One region of the Streptomyces sp. NPDC052020 genome, then DNA from elsewhere that is predicted to be linked to it. Evidence: riboswitches for the same ligand, from Rfam matches in the RefSeq annotation. Region 1 holds a riboswitch; the other holds the start of a gene.
What was found. Region 1 has a riboswitch for cobalamin ahead of AB0L74_RS18685 (hypothetical protein). Riboswitches for the same ligand answer to the same signal wherever they lie in the genome.
Positions count from the first base shown of each region.

Region 2: another riboswitch for cobalamin. It lies ahead of AB0L74_RS02590 (ribonucleoside-diphosphate reductase subunit alpha); the one in region 1 lies ahead of AB0L74_RS18685 (hypothetical protein).

Region 1 covers NZ_JBFAWY010000016.1:61,253-66,314, forward strand. The annotation lists gene AB0L74_RS18680 (cysteine synthase family protein) at 1-955, opposite strand, end outside; gene AB0L74_RS18685 (hypothetical protein) at 952-1,893, opposite strand; cobalamin riboswitch at 2,073-2,230, opposite strand; gene AB0L74_RS18690 (ferric reductase-like transmembrane domain-containing protein) at 2,509-3,495, shown strand; gene AB0L74_RS18695 (MFS transporter) at 3,704-5,062, opposite strand, start outside.
Region 2 covers NZ_JBFAWY010000002.1:148,769-153,830, forward strand. The annotation lists gene AB0L74_RS02575 (GntR family transcriptional regulator) at 1-605, shown strand, start outside; gene AB0L74_RS02580 (DUF3311 domain-containing protein) at 801-1,058, shown strand; gene mctP (monocarboxylate uptake permease MctP) at 1,055-2,683, shown strand; cobalamin riboswitch at 2,803-2,967, shown strand; gene AB0L74_RS02590 (ribonucleoside-diphosphate reductase subunit alpha) at 3,091-5,062, shown strand, end outside.

The sequences.
Region 1 (5,062 bases):
TGGACATCTCCTCGGGTGCGGAGACCTCGACGGGTTTCAACGCGGCGGGGTCCAGGGCTTCCGTGTGCCGGGCGAAGACACGCTCGACGTAGCGGTGCCCGGTGTCGGCACCGATCACCAGGTGCAGCCGGTCGGGGTGGCGGCGGGCTTCGTACGCCGCGGCCAGGTATCCGGCGCCGGTGGAGAGCCCGGCGAAGACGGCGTGGTCGCGCAGGAGGGCGATCGTGCCGGACATGGCGTGGCTGAAGTCCAGCCAGTGGAGGGCGTCGTAGAGGTGGTGGCGGACGTTGTCGAAGGCGATGGACGACCCGATGCCGGCGATGATCGCTTCCGGGTCGTGGTGCTCCTGGCTGCCGAACGTGACGCTTCCGAAGGGCTGGACGCCGACCAGCCGCACCGAGGGGTCCGTGGCGCGCAGGCGCTCCACGATGCCGCCCGTCGACGCTCCGGAGCCCACCCCTCCGACGACGGTCAGCGCGGTCGCGGGAAACGTGGTCGTGATCCGGTCGGCGACCTCGTGGTAGCCGAGGTAGTGGACGTCGTCGTGGTACTGGCGCATCCAGTGCCAGTGGGGGTGGTCGGCGAGGAGCTCCGTCACCCGCCGCACCCGTAACTCCTGGTCCAGCTTGAGGTTTTCGGAGGGTCTGACCTGTTCCACGGTGGCGCCGAGGACCTCCAGCTGGGCACGGGTGGTGGTGTCCACGGTGGTGGACGCGACGATGTGGCAGCGCATGCCGTAGCGGTGGCAGGCGAGCGCCAGGGCGTAGGCGTAGATGCCGCTGGAGCTGTCGATCAGGGTTTGTCCCGGACGGATCGTGCCCCGCTCCAGGAGGTGGCGGACGGCGGCGAGCGCCGAGTAGATCTTCATCGACTCGAACCGGACCAGGACGAGGCCGTCGGTGAGCCGGACGAGATCGGGAACCTTCAGGGCGTCGGCGATGTGGGGGTGGATCACCCGTAGCCTCCTTGGGCGAAGGAACACTGGTGGCCGAGCGAGTGGAAGAAGGCGGACAGGTCCGACTTGAGGCCGGCGTCGAGGCGGCCGGGGAAGAGGTAGCCGATCAGGCAGCCCGTGTGGGCGACGAAGACGCCGTCCGCGCCGAACCGTTCGCGGTGGGCGAGCATGCGGTCGAACGCCGCCTTGGGCAGCACGCTCTGCGACAGGGCGGCGCTGGCGGTGGCCGCCCGGGCGACGGCCGCCGGGTCCCCCGAGGCGAAGCCCTTCAGCAGATCGGCCAGGCAGCGCTCGTACTCCTCCCCGTACCGCCGGTAGTGCTCCAGCAGCAGATCGGTGACGGCGGCGGTGTCCACCGTCCCGGGCTCGATGATGTACGCGGTGTGGAAACCGATGTCCGTGCCCAGCCGCCGTATCACCCGGTGCCGGCCGCTGAGGTGGAGCGCGAACTCGTCGAGGAAGACACTGTCGGCCCGCTCGATCGCCGCCAGGACGCCGAGGACCACGTCCGGGTCGTACGGCAGGGTGAACAGCCGGAACAGACAGCGCAGTGTCGCCACGATGTCCGCGGTCGAACTCGCCATCCCCACGCCCACCCGCAGTTCGGAGCAGGCGCTCCAGCGGCCCGGCGGCAGCGTGAGCCCGAAGTGCTCCAGGAAGAGCCGGGCCGCCGTCGCGGACTTCTCCCCGAGGGGCAGCGGGTCCGGCGAACCCGTCCCCGGGGTGAAGTGCACCCAGGAATGACGGTCCACGGGAAAGGACACCACGGCGATGTCCGGCTCGGCACCCGCCCGCAGCGGACCCTGGTACAGCTCGCCCAGGGTGCCGTGGCAGACGCCGGACACCGTGCGGCCCGGCGGGCACCGCACCTCACGGGCCGCCCCGGCGGGCGTCAGCACCGTCCGGTCCGGTCCGTCGAAGAGCGGGCCGGCCGGCATCCGGCACGGATGACGGGAACTCGCGCGGTCACGGACACGTCCTCCTCGTGGTTCCGAGCCCCGCGTCAGGGCCGGGAAGGAGGCGCGGCGCAGCGTACGCCGTACGAGCCGTCCGTACCGCCGACCCAGTCCTCGAGGTCACCGTGCACAGCCCGCACGTCAGGTGCGGGCGCAGTGGCAGGTCTTCGGACTCGTGGGCTCGCCCACCGGGGAACCGGCGGGCGCTTGCCGGCCGTCGCCTCCCGGCCCCCACCGGATGCGGGCCCAGTGCCGTTGACGGCTTTCGTCCCCACTCACCGCTGCGGGACAGTCCCGGATTCCCACCGGGTTCCCCCTTGCCTCGCGCCGCCCGGAGTCCGGTCGGACGGGAGGCACGAACCGACTGCACGCACAGCGTAGGGTGGCTCGCACTCCCGCGGCAGGGGGTGCGTCGCCGGTTGTCCGAATGTGATCGGTCCATGTGCGGGCATCAGGACCCCGGGGCGGCTCAGCCGACTCCCAGCAGCCACTCTGGCTGGATGTGGCCTCCGTATTCCCGGCGGTTTCGGCCACACTGGTTCCTCCCATCACACGCGCACACCGCCCGTCGGTGTCCCGCGCCCCGGAAGGCACAGGATGCTGCCAGAGACGACGCCCGAGGACGACGGCACGACCCCGCCGCCCGCCCGTGACCGGGGCCCGGCCGATCGCGGCGTCCTGCGCGCCGACCTGCGGGCCGCGCTGCCCGACGCGAGCGCGGCGGTCCTGGTCACCGCGGCCGTCTTCGCGTTCCTGTACGCGCGCGTGGAGTCGGGTGACTCGGCGACGGTCGCGGTCATGCCGTTCATGGACGACGCCGGCACCTACTGGATGTACCTGCTCAGCCAGGCGTTCGGCTGGTCGGGCCTGCTGTGGGCCTGGGGCACGGTCATGCTCGGCCTGCTGCTGTCGGGGCCGCGCCCGGCCCGGCCGACGGTCTCCCGGCAGGTCCTGGAACGCTGGCACCGCACCACGAGCCTGACGACGATGGCTCTGATGTTCGCGCACGCGTTGATGTTCGCCGCCGAGCTCGTACGGTATGAGGCCCGGTTGGCGTGGGCCGAGCGGCTCTGGGCGGGCTTCGCGGACACGTTCGTGCCCGGCTGGTACGACTCGGGCACCGGCCGCATCGCCATTCCGCTGGGGCAGGGTGCTCTGTATCTGGCGGTTCCGCTCGGGCTGCTGTTCTACGTCCGGCACCGCATCGGGGCGAACACCTGGCGGCGGCTGCACCGCTTCGTGATCGTCGTGTACGTGCTGAGTGTGTGGCACACCCTGCTCTACGGCACCAACGTCTGGTACGGCGAGTGGCCGCGCACCGTGCTGTGGCTGCTGCAACTGCCCGTCGCCGTCCTGCTGTCGCTCCGTCTGCTGCGGCCCGCCCGGCGGGCCGAGCGGCTGGGCGCGCCGAGGCGGGGGGAGGGCGTGTCGCTGCCGGGCTGGGCGGTGCGGGCCGCCGGCCGGGCCGCCGCCGTGGCCGTCGTGGTGGGTCTGCTCGTCGTGGTGGCGTCCGGCCGTGACGGCGGCCGGGAACGCCCGGCCGAGCCGCCCTCGACGAGCCCGCACGCCCCCGAGCCCGACTGAACCGCGGCAGCCTGGCCGTGACGGCAGGGCGCGCACGGCCCGCGGGCGGGGGCCGGCCGGGAAAGCGGGCCGGACACCGCACCCGGTGGCGCGTCGGCGGCGACTCGGGGACCAGCCGCCCGCCGAGGTGACCGCTCGCACCGGTCACCGGTCGGCGCGGCTCCGCCGGCCTTCGGGGGTGCTGCTCGGCTCCCGGCAGGCGCGCCCGTCACCGCGTCGTGGAGCGCTCCTTGGAGAAGTGATAGAGCTCCTTGGACGTCCTGATCAGGTCCCGCAGCTCCCGCCGGGAACCGACCATCGGCTGCGAGCCGTTGAGGGGCACCTGGGCGCTCTCGGGCAGGAACCTCACTGTGATCAGTCCGACCACCCCGGCCGCCATCAGATAGAAGGCCGGCACCATGTCGTTGCCGGTGGCGTCCACGAGGGCCTCGGTGACCAGCGGAGTGGTGCCGCCGAAGGCGGCGACGGCGAAGTTGAAGCCGATGCCCATGGCCGCGTACCGCACGGCGGTCGGGAACAGCGCCGGCAGTGTGGCGGCGCTCGGCGCGGCGAAGCAGGCCAGCAGGGTGGACAGCACCAGCACGCCGGCGATGGGCTGCCAGGTGCCGTCCGCCTTCAGCAGCAGGAAGGCCGGCACCGCGAGGACGATCATCGCGGCGGCGCCGACCGAGTAGAGCGGGCGGCGCCCGATGCGGTCGCTGAGCCGCCCGAGGAAGGTGATCAGCAGGACGATCCACACCATGCCGATCAGCACCAGCAGGTCGGCGAAGCTGGTGGAGCGGCCCACATTCTCCGTCTGGTAGGTCGGCAGGAAGCCGGTGACCATGTAGTTGGTGACGTTGTAGAGCAGGACCAGCCCCATGCAGACCAGCAGCGGGCGCCAGTGCCTGCGGATGATCGTCTTGAACTCGCTGCCCGCCGAAGCCTGGGCGAGGCTCTTCTCGTGTTCGTCGAGCTGCTTCTGGAAGGCGGGGGATTCCTCCAGCTTCAGCCGCATGTACAGACCGATCAGGCCGAGCGGGCCGGCGATCAGGAACGGGACGCGCCAGCCCCAGGAGAGCATCTCAGCGTCCGTGAGCGCCAGGTTCAGTACGGTGACCAGCGCCGAACCGAGCGCGTAGCCGACGAAGGTGCCGAAGTCGAGCCAGCTGGAGAGGAAGCCGCGCCGCCGGTCCGGCGAGTACTCGGCGACGAACGTGGTGGCGCCGCCGTACTCGCCCCCGGTCGAGAAGCCCTGGACCATGCGGGCGAGCAGCAGCAGGGCGGGGGCCGCGATCCCGATGCTCGCGTAGCTGGGGATCAGGCCGATGGAGAAGGTGCCGACCGCCATCAAGATCATGGTGGCGGCGAGCACCTTCTGCCGGCCGACACGGTCCCCGAGGGGGCCGAAGACCAGGCCGCCGAGCGGACGGACGACGAACGCCGCGGCGAAGGTCGCGAACGAGGAGATCAGCTGAGCGCCCGGAGACGCGCCGGGGAAGAAGACCTTGCCGATGGTGGCGGCTAGATAGCTGTAGACGCCGAAGTCGAACCACTCCATGCAGTTGCCGAGCGCGGAGGCGCCGAC
Region 2 (5,062 bases), on a different contig from region 1:
TCGACACCTCCCGCACCACCGTCCGCCAGGCCCTCCAGGAGCTGGTCGTCGAGGGCCGGCTGGAGCGCATCCAGGGCAAGGGCACCTTCGTCGCCAAGCCCAAGGTGTCGCAGGCGCTGCAACTCACCTCCTATACGGAGGACATGCGCGCCCAGGGCCTGGAGCCCACCTCGCAGCTGCTGGACATCGGCTACATCACCGCCGACGACCGGCTCGCCGGGCTCCTCGACATCGCCGCCGGCGGGCGGGTGCTGCGGATCGAACGGCTGCGCATGGCCAACGGCGAGCCGATGGCCATCGAGACCACCCACCTGTCGGCCAAGCGCTTCCCGGCGCTGCGCCGCAGCCTCGCCAAGTACACCTCCCTCTACACCGCCCTCGCCGAGGTGTACGACGTCCATCTCGCCGAGGCCGAGGAGACCATCGAGACCTCGCTGGCCACCCCGCGCGAGGCCGGCCTGCTCGGCACCGACGTGGGCCTGCCGATGCTGATGCTCTCCCGGCATTCGCTGGACCGGGACGGGCAGCCGGTGGAGTGGGTGCGGTCGGTGTACCGGGGCGACCGCTACAAGTTCGTCGCCCGCCTGAAGCGTCCCCAGGACTGACCGGGCCGGACCGGCGCGCGCGGCGCGGACCGAGCGGAGCGGACCGAGCGGCGGGAACGGGACCGGTCTCAGGGGTGACGCCTGAGCGCGCCGCCGGTGACCGATATACGGACGGGGACTTCCGCTGTCGTGTAACCGTCACCTAGATTGCCTGCGCATTACTCCAGGTGATCAGTGAGGGGACGGAGCCGCCAGATGTCACAAGCCCCGGAAGTGAACAGAGGGCCAGTGGTGACGCCCGTGCGCGTCGTCATCGCCCTCTGCCTCGTCGCGCCCTTCGTGGCGATGCTGTGGGTCGATTCGTACGCCAAGGTGGAGCCGGCGTTCATCGGCATCCCGTTCTTCTACTGGTACCAGATGGCGTGGGTGGTCGTCTCCACCGCGCTGACCATGATCGCCTACAAGCTGTGGCAGCGTGACCAGCGCGCCCGCCGGGGAGGTGCCGGCCGGTGAAGGACGGCGTGAACGGCGTCGCACTCGCCGTCTTCATCTTCTTCTTCCTGCTCGTCACCGTCATGGGCTTCCTGGCGGCCCGCTGGCGCAAGGCCGAGAACGAGCACAGCCTCGACGAATGGGGCCTGGGCGGGCGGTCGTTCGGCACCTGGATCACATGGTTCCTGCTGGGCGGCGACCTGTACACGGCGTACACCTTCGTCGCCGTGCCCGCGGCCATCTACGCGGCGGGCGCCTCCGGCTTCTTCGCCGTGCCGTACACCATCCTCGTCTACCCGCTGATCTTCACCTTCCTGCCGCGCCTGTGGTCGGTCTCGCACAAGCACGGCTATGTGACGACCTCGGACTTCGTGCGCGGCCGGTTCGGCTCCAAGGGGCTGTCGCTGGCGGTGGCCCTGACCGGCATCCTGGCGACGATGCCGTACATCGCGCTCCAGTTGGTCGGCATCCAGGCGGTGCTGGACGTGATGGGCGTCGGCGGCGGGGAGGACACCAACTGGTTCATCAAGGACCTGCCGCTGCTGATCGCCTTCGGTGTGCTGGCCGCGTACACCTACTCGTCGGGCCTGCGCGCCCCCGCGCTGATCGCGTTCGTGAAGGACGCGCTGATCTACATCGTCATCGCGGTGGCGATCATCTACATCCCGATCAAGCTGGGCGGGTTCGACGACATCTTCGCCAAGGCGGGCGAGGCCTTCGCCGAGACCAACCCGGCCACCGGCCAGCCGCGCGGCGCCCTGGCACCGGGCGAGGCGGGCCAGTGGACGTACGCCACGCTGGCGCTGGGCTCCGCGCTCGCGCTGTTCATGTACCCGCACTCGATCACCGCGACGCTGTCCTCGCGCAGCCGTGAGGTGATCCGCCGCAACACCACGATCCTGCCGCTGTACTCGCTGATGCTGGGCCTGCTGGCGCTGCTCGGCTTCATGGCGATCGCGGCCGGCATCAAGGTGAGCAACGGGCAGCTGGCGATCCCTCAGCTGTTCGAGGACATGTTCCCGGACTGGTTCGCGGGCGTGGCCTTCGCGGCCATCGGCATCGGTGCCCTCGTCCCGGCGGCGATCATGTCGATCGCGGCGGCGAACCTGTTCACCCGCAACATCTACAAGGACTTCATCAAGCCGGACGCGACGCCGGAGCAGGAGACCAAGGTCTCCAAGCTGGTGTCGCTGCTGGTGAAGGTGGGGGCGCTCGTCTTCGTCCTGACGATGGACAAGACGGTCGCGATCAACTTCCAGCTGCTGGGCGGCATCTGGATCCTCCAGACCTTCCCGGCCCTGGTCGGCGGCCTGTTCACGCGCTGGTTCCACCGCTGGGCGCTGCTGGCCGGCTGGGCGGTCGGCATGGTGTACGGCACGGTCGCCGCCTACGGTGTCGCCTCCCCGACGCAGAAGCACTTCGGCGGCTCGGCCAAGGAGATCCCCGGCATCGGTGAGATCGGCTACATCGGCCTGACCGCCTTCGTGCTCAACGTGGTGGTCACCGTGGTCCTGACGGTCGTCCTGCGGGCGGTCAAGGCACCGGACGGCGTCGACGAGACCCGCCCGGAGGACTACACGGCGGACGCCGGCGACCCCGGTGTGCAGACGGAGCTGCCGCCGGCCACCGCCGGCGCGGCGCACTGACGCCCGCACCCGCACCCCGCACACGGGCCGCCGGAGGAAACCCGGCGGCCCGTTGCCGTTGCCGCGCCGACCCACGCCGCCCTCACGACGACACAACATCTGGGGGTGGTTCCGGGGCCCGGCACAAGATGTATGCTCGTGCTCGCTGTCGCCGCAGGGGAATCCGGTGCGAATCCGGAACTGTCCCGCAACGGTGTACTCATGCCCGTATGCCTGCCTCTCCGCAGAAACCGCATCCGCGCACCGAGCCAGTCCGAGGACCTGCCGGCAGTGCGCACGAGCCGTCCGGCCCGTGTGCCATGACGTCCGGGCCTCGCGGAATGGGCCGGTGGACGCGGCGCCGCGTGCGCTCGTGAGCTGCCCCCTGCCCCGCGCAAGGCCCCGTGCCGAGCGAGGGAGTGCCTCACGTGACCATCGCGCCAGCCGACCCGGCTTCAGCGATCCAGCCGGAGTACGACGGTCCCGGTGCCGCGCTGCTGCGGACCCTGACCGAGCTGACCGCCGACCTCCCCGACGCCGACCCCGGCCGGGTCGCCGCCGCCGCGCTGCGCGGCCGGTCCGCGCGGGCGGACGAGACGGAGCTGCGCGAGCTGGCCACGGAGGCGGCGGCCGGCCTGATCGCCGAGGACCCCGCCTACTCGAAGCTGGCCGCCCGGCTGCTGACCCTCGGCATCCGCGCCGAGGCCGCCTCCCAGGGCGTCACCGCGTTCACCGAGTCCGTCGCCACCGGCCACCGCGAGGGGCTGATCGCCGACCGCACCGCCGCGTTCGTCCGCCGCCACGCCGGCCGTCTGGACGCGCTGGCCGACCCGCGCGCCGACGACCGCTTCGGCTACTTCGGCCTGCGCACCCTGTACAGCCGCTACCTGCTGCGCCACCCGATCACCCGCAAGGTGATCGAGACGCCCCAGCACTTCCTGCTGCGGGTCGCCGCCGGGCTGGCGGAGGACGGCACGGACCGCGCGCTGGAGGAAGTGGCCGCGCTGTACGGCCTGATGAGCCGCCTGGACTATCTGCCGTCCTCCCCCACCCTGTTCAACTCCGGCACCCGCCACCCCCAGATGTCGTCCTGCTACCTCCTGGACTCCCCCAAGGACGAGCTGGACTCCCTCTACGAGCGCTACCACCAGGTCGCCCGCCTGTCCAAGCACGCCGGCGGCATCGGCATCGCCTACTCCCGCGTCCGCGCCCGGGGTTCGCTGATCCGCGGCACCAACGGGCATTCCAACGGCATCGTGCCGTTCCTGAAGACCCTGGACGCCTCCGTGGCGGCCGTGAACCAGGGTGGCCGGCGCAAGGGCGCGGCGGCGGTCTACCTGGAGACCTGGCACGCGGACATCGAGGAGTTCCTGGAGCTGCGCGACAACACCGGCGAGGACGCCCGCCGCACCCACAACCTCAACCTCGCGCACTGGGTGCCGGACGAGTTCATGCGCCGTGTGAACGCCGACGAGCCCTGGTCGCTGTTCTCCCCCTCCGACGTGCCGGAGCTGGCCGACCTGTGGGGCGAGGAGTTCGACGCCGCCTACCGCACGGCGGAGGCCGCGGGGCTGGCGAGGAAGACGCTCCCGGCCCGCGAGCTGTACGGCCGGATGATGCGCACCCTCGCCCAGACCGGCAACGGCTGGATGACCTTCAAGGACGCCGCCAACCGCACCGCCAACCAGACCGCCGAGCCCGGCCACGTCATCCACTCCTCCAATCTCTGCACGGAGATCCTGGAGGTCACCGACGACGGGGAGACGGCCGTCTGCAACCTGGGATCGGTCAACCTCGGCGCCTTCGTCGACCCGGACGCCCACGACATCGACTGGGAGCGGCTGGACGCCACCGTCCGCACCGCCGTCACCTTCCTCGACCGGGTCGTGGACATCAACTTCTACCCGACCGCGCAGGCGGCCCGCTCCAACGCCCGGTGGCGTCCGGTGGGCCTGGGCGCGATGGGCCTCCAGGACGTCTTCTTCAAGCTGCGCCTGCCCTTCGACTCGCCCGAGGCCAAGCGGCTGTCCACCCGGATCGCCGAGCGGATCATGCTCGCCGCGTACGAGGCGTCCGCCGCCCTCGCCGAGTGCGACGGCCCGCTCCCGGCCTGGGAGAAGACCCGTACCGCCCGCGGTGTCCTCCACCCCGACCACTACGACACCGACCTGGCCTGGCCGGAGCGCTGGGCGGCCCTGCGGAAGCGGATCGCGGCCGTTGGCCTGCGCAACTCCCTGCTCCTCGCCATCGCCCCGACCGCGACCATCGCCTCCATCGCGGGCGTCTACGAGTGCATCGAGCCGCAGGTGTCCAACCTCTTCAAGCGCGAGACGCTGTCCGGCGAGTTCCTCCAGGTCAACTCCTACCTGGTGGACGACCTCAAGCGGCTCGGCGTGTGGG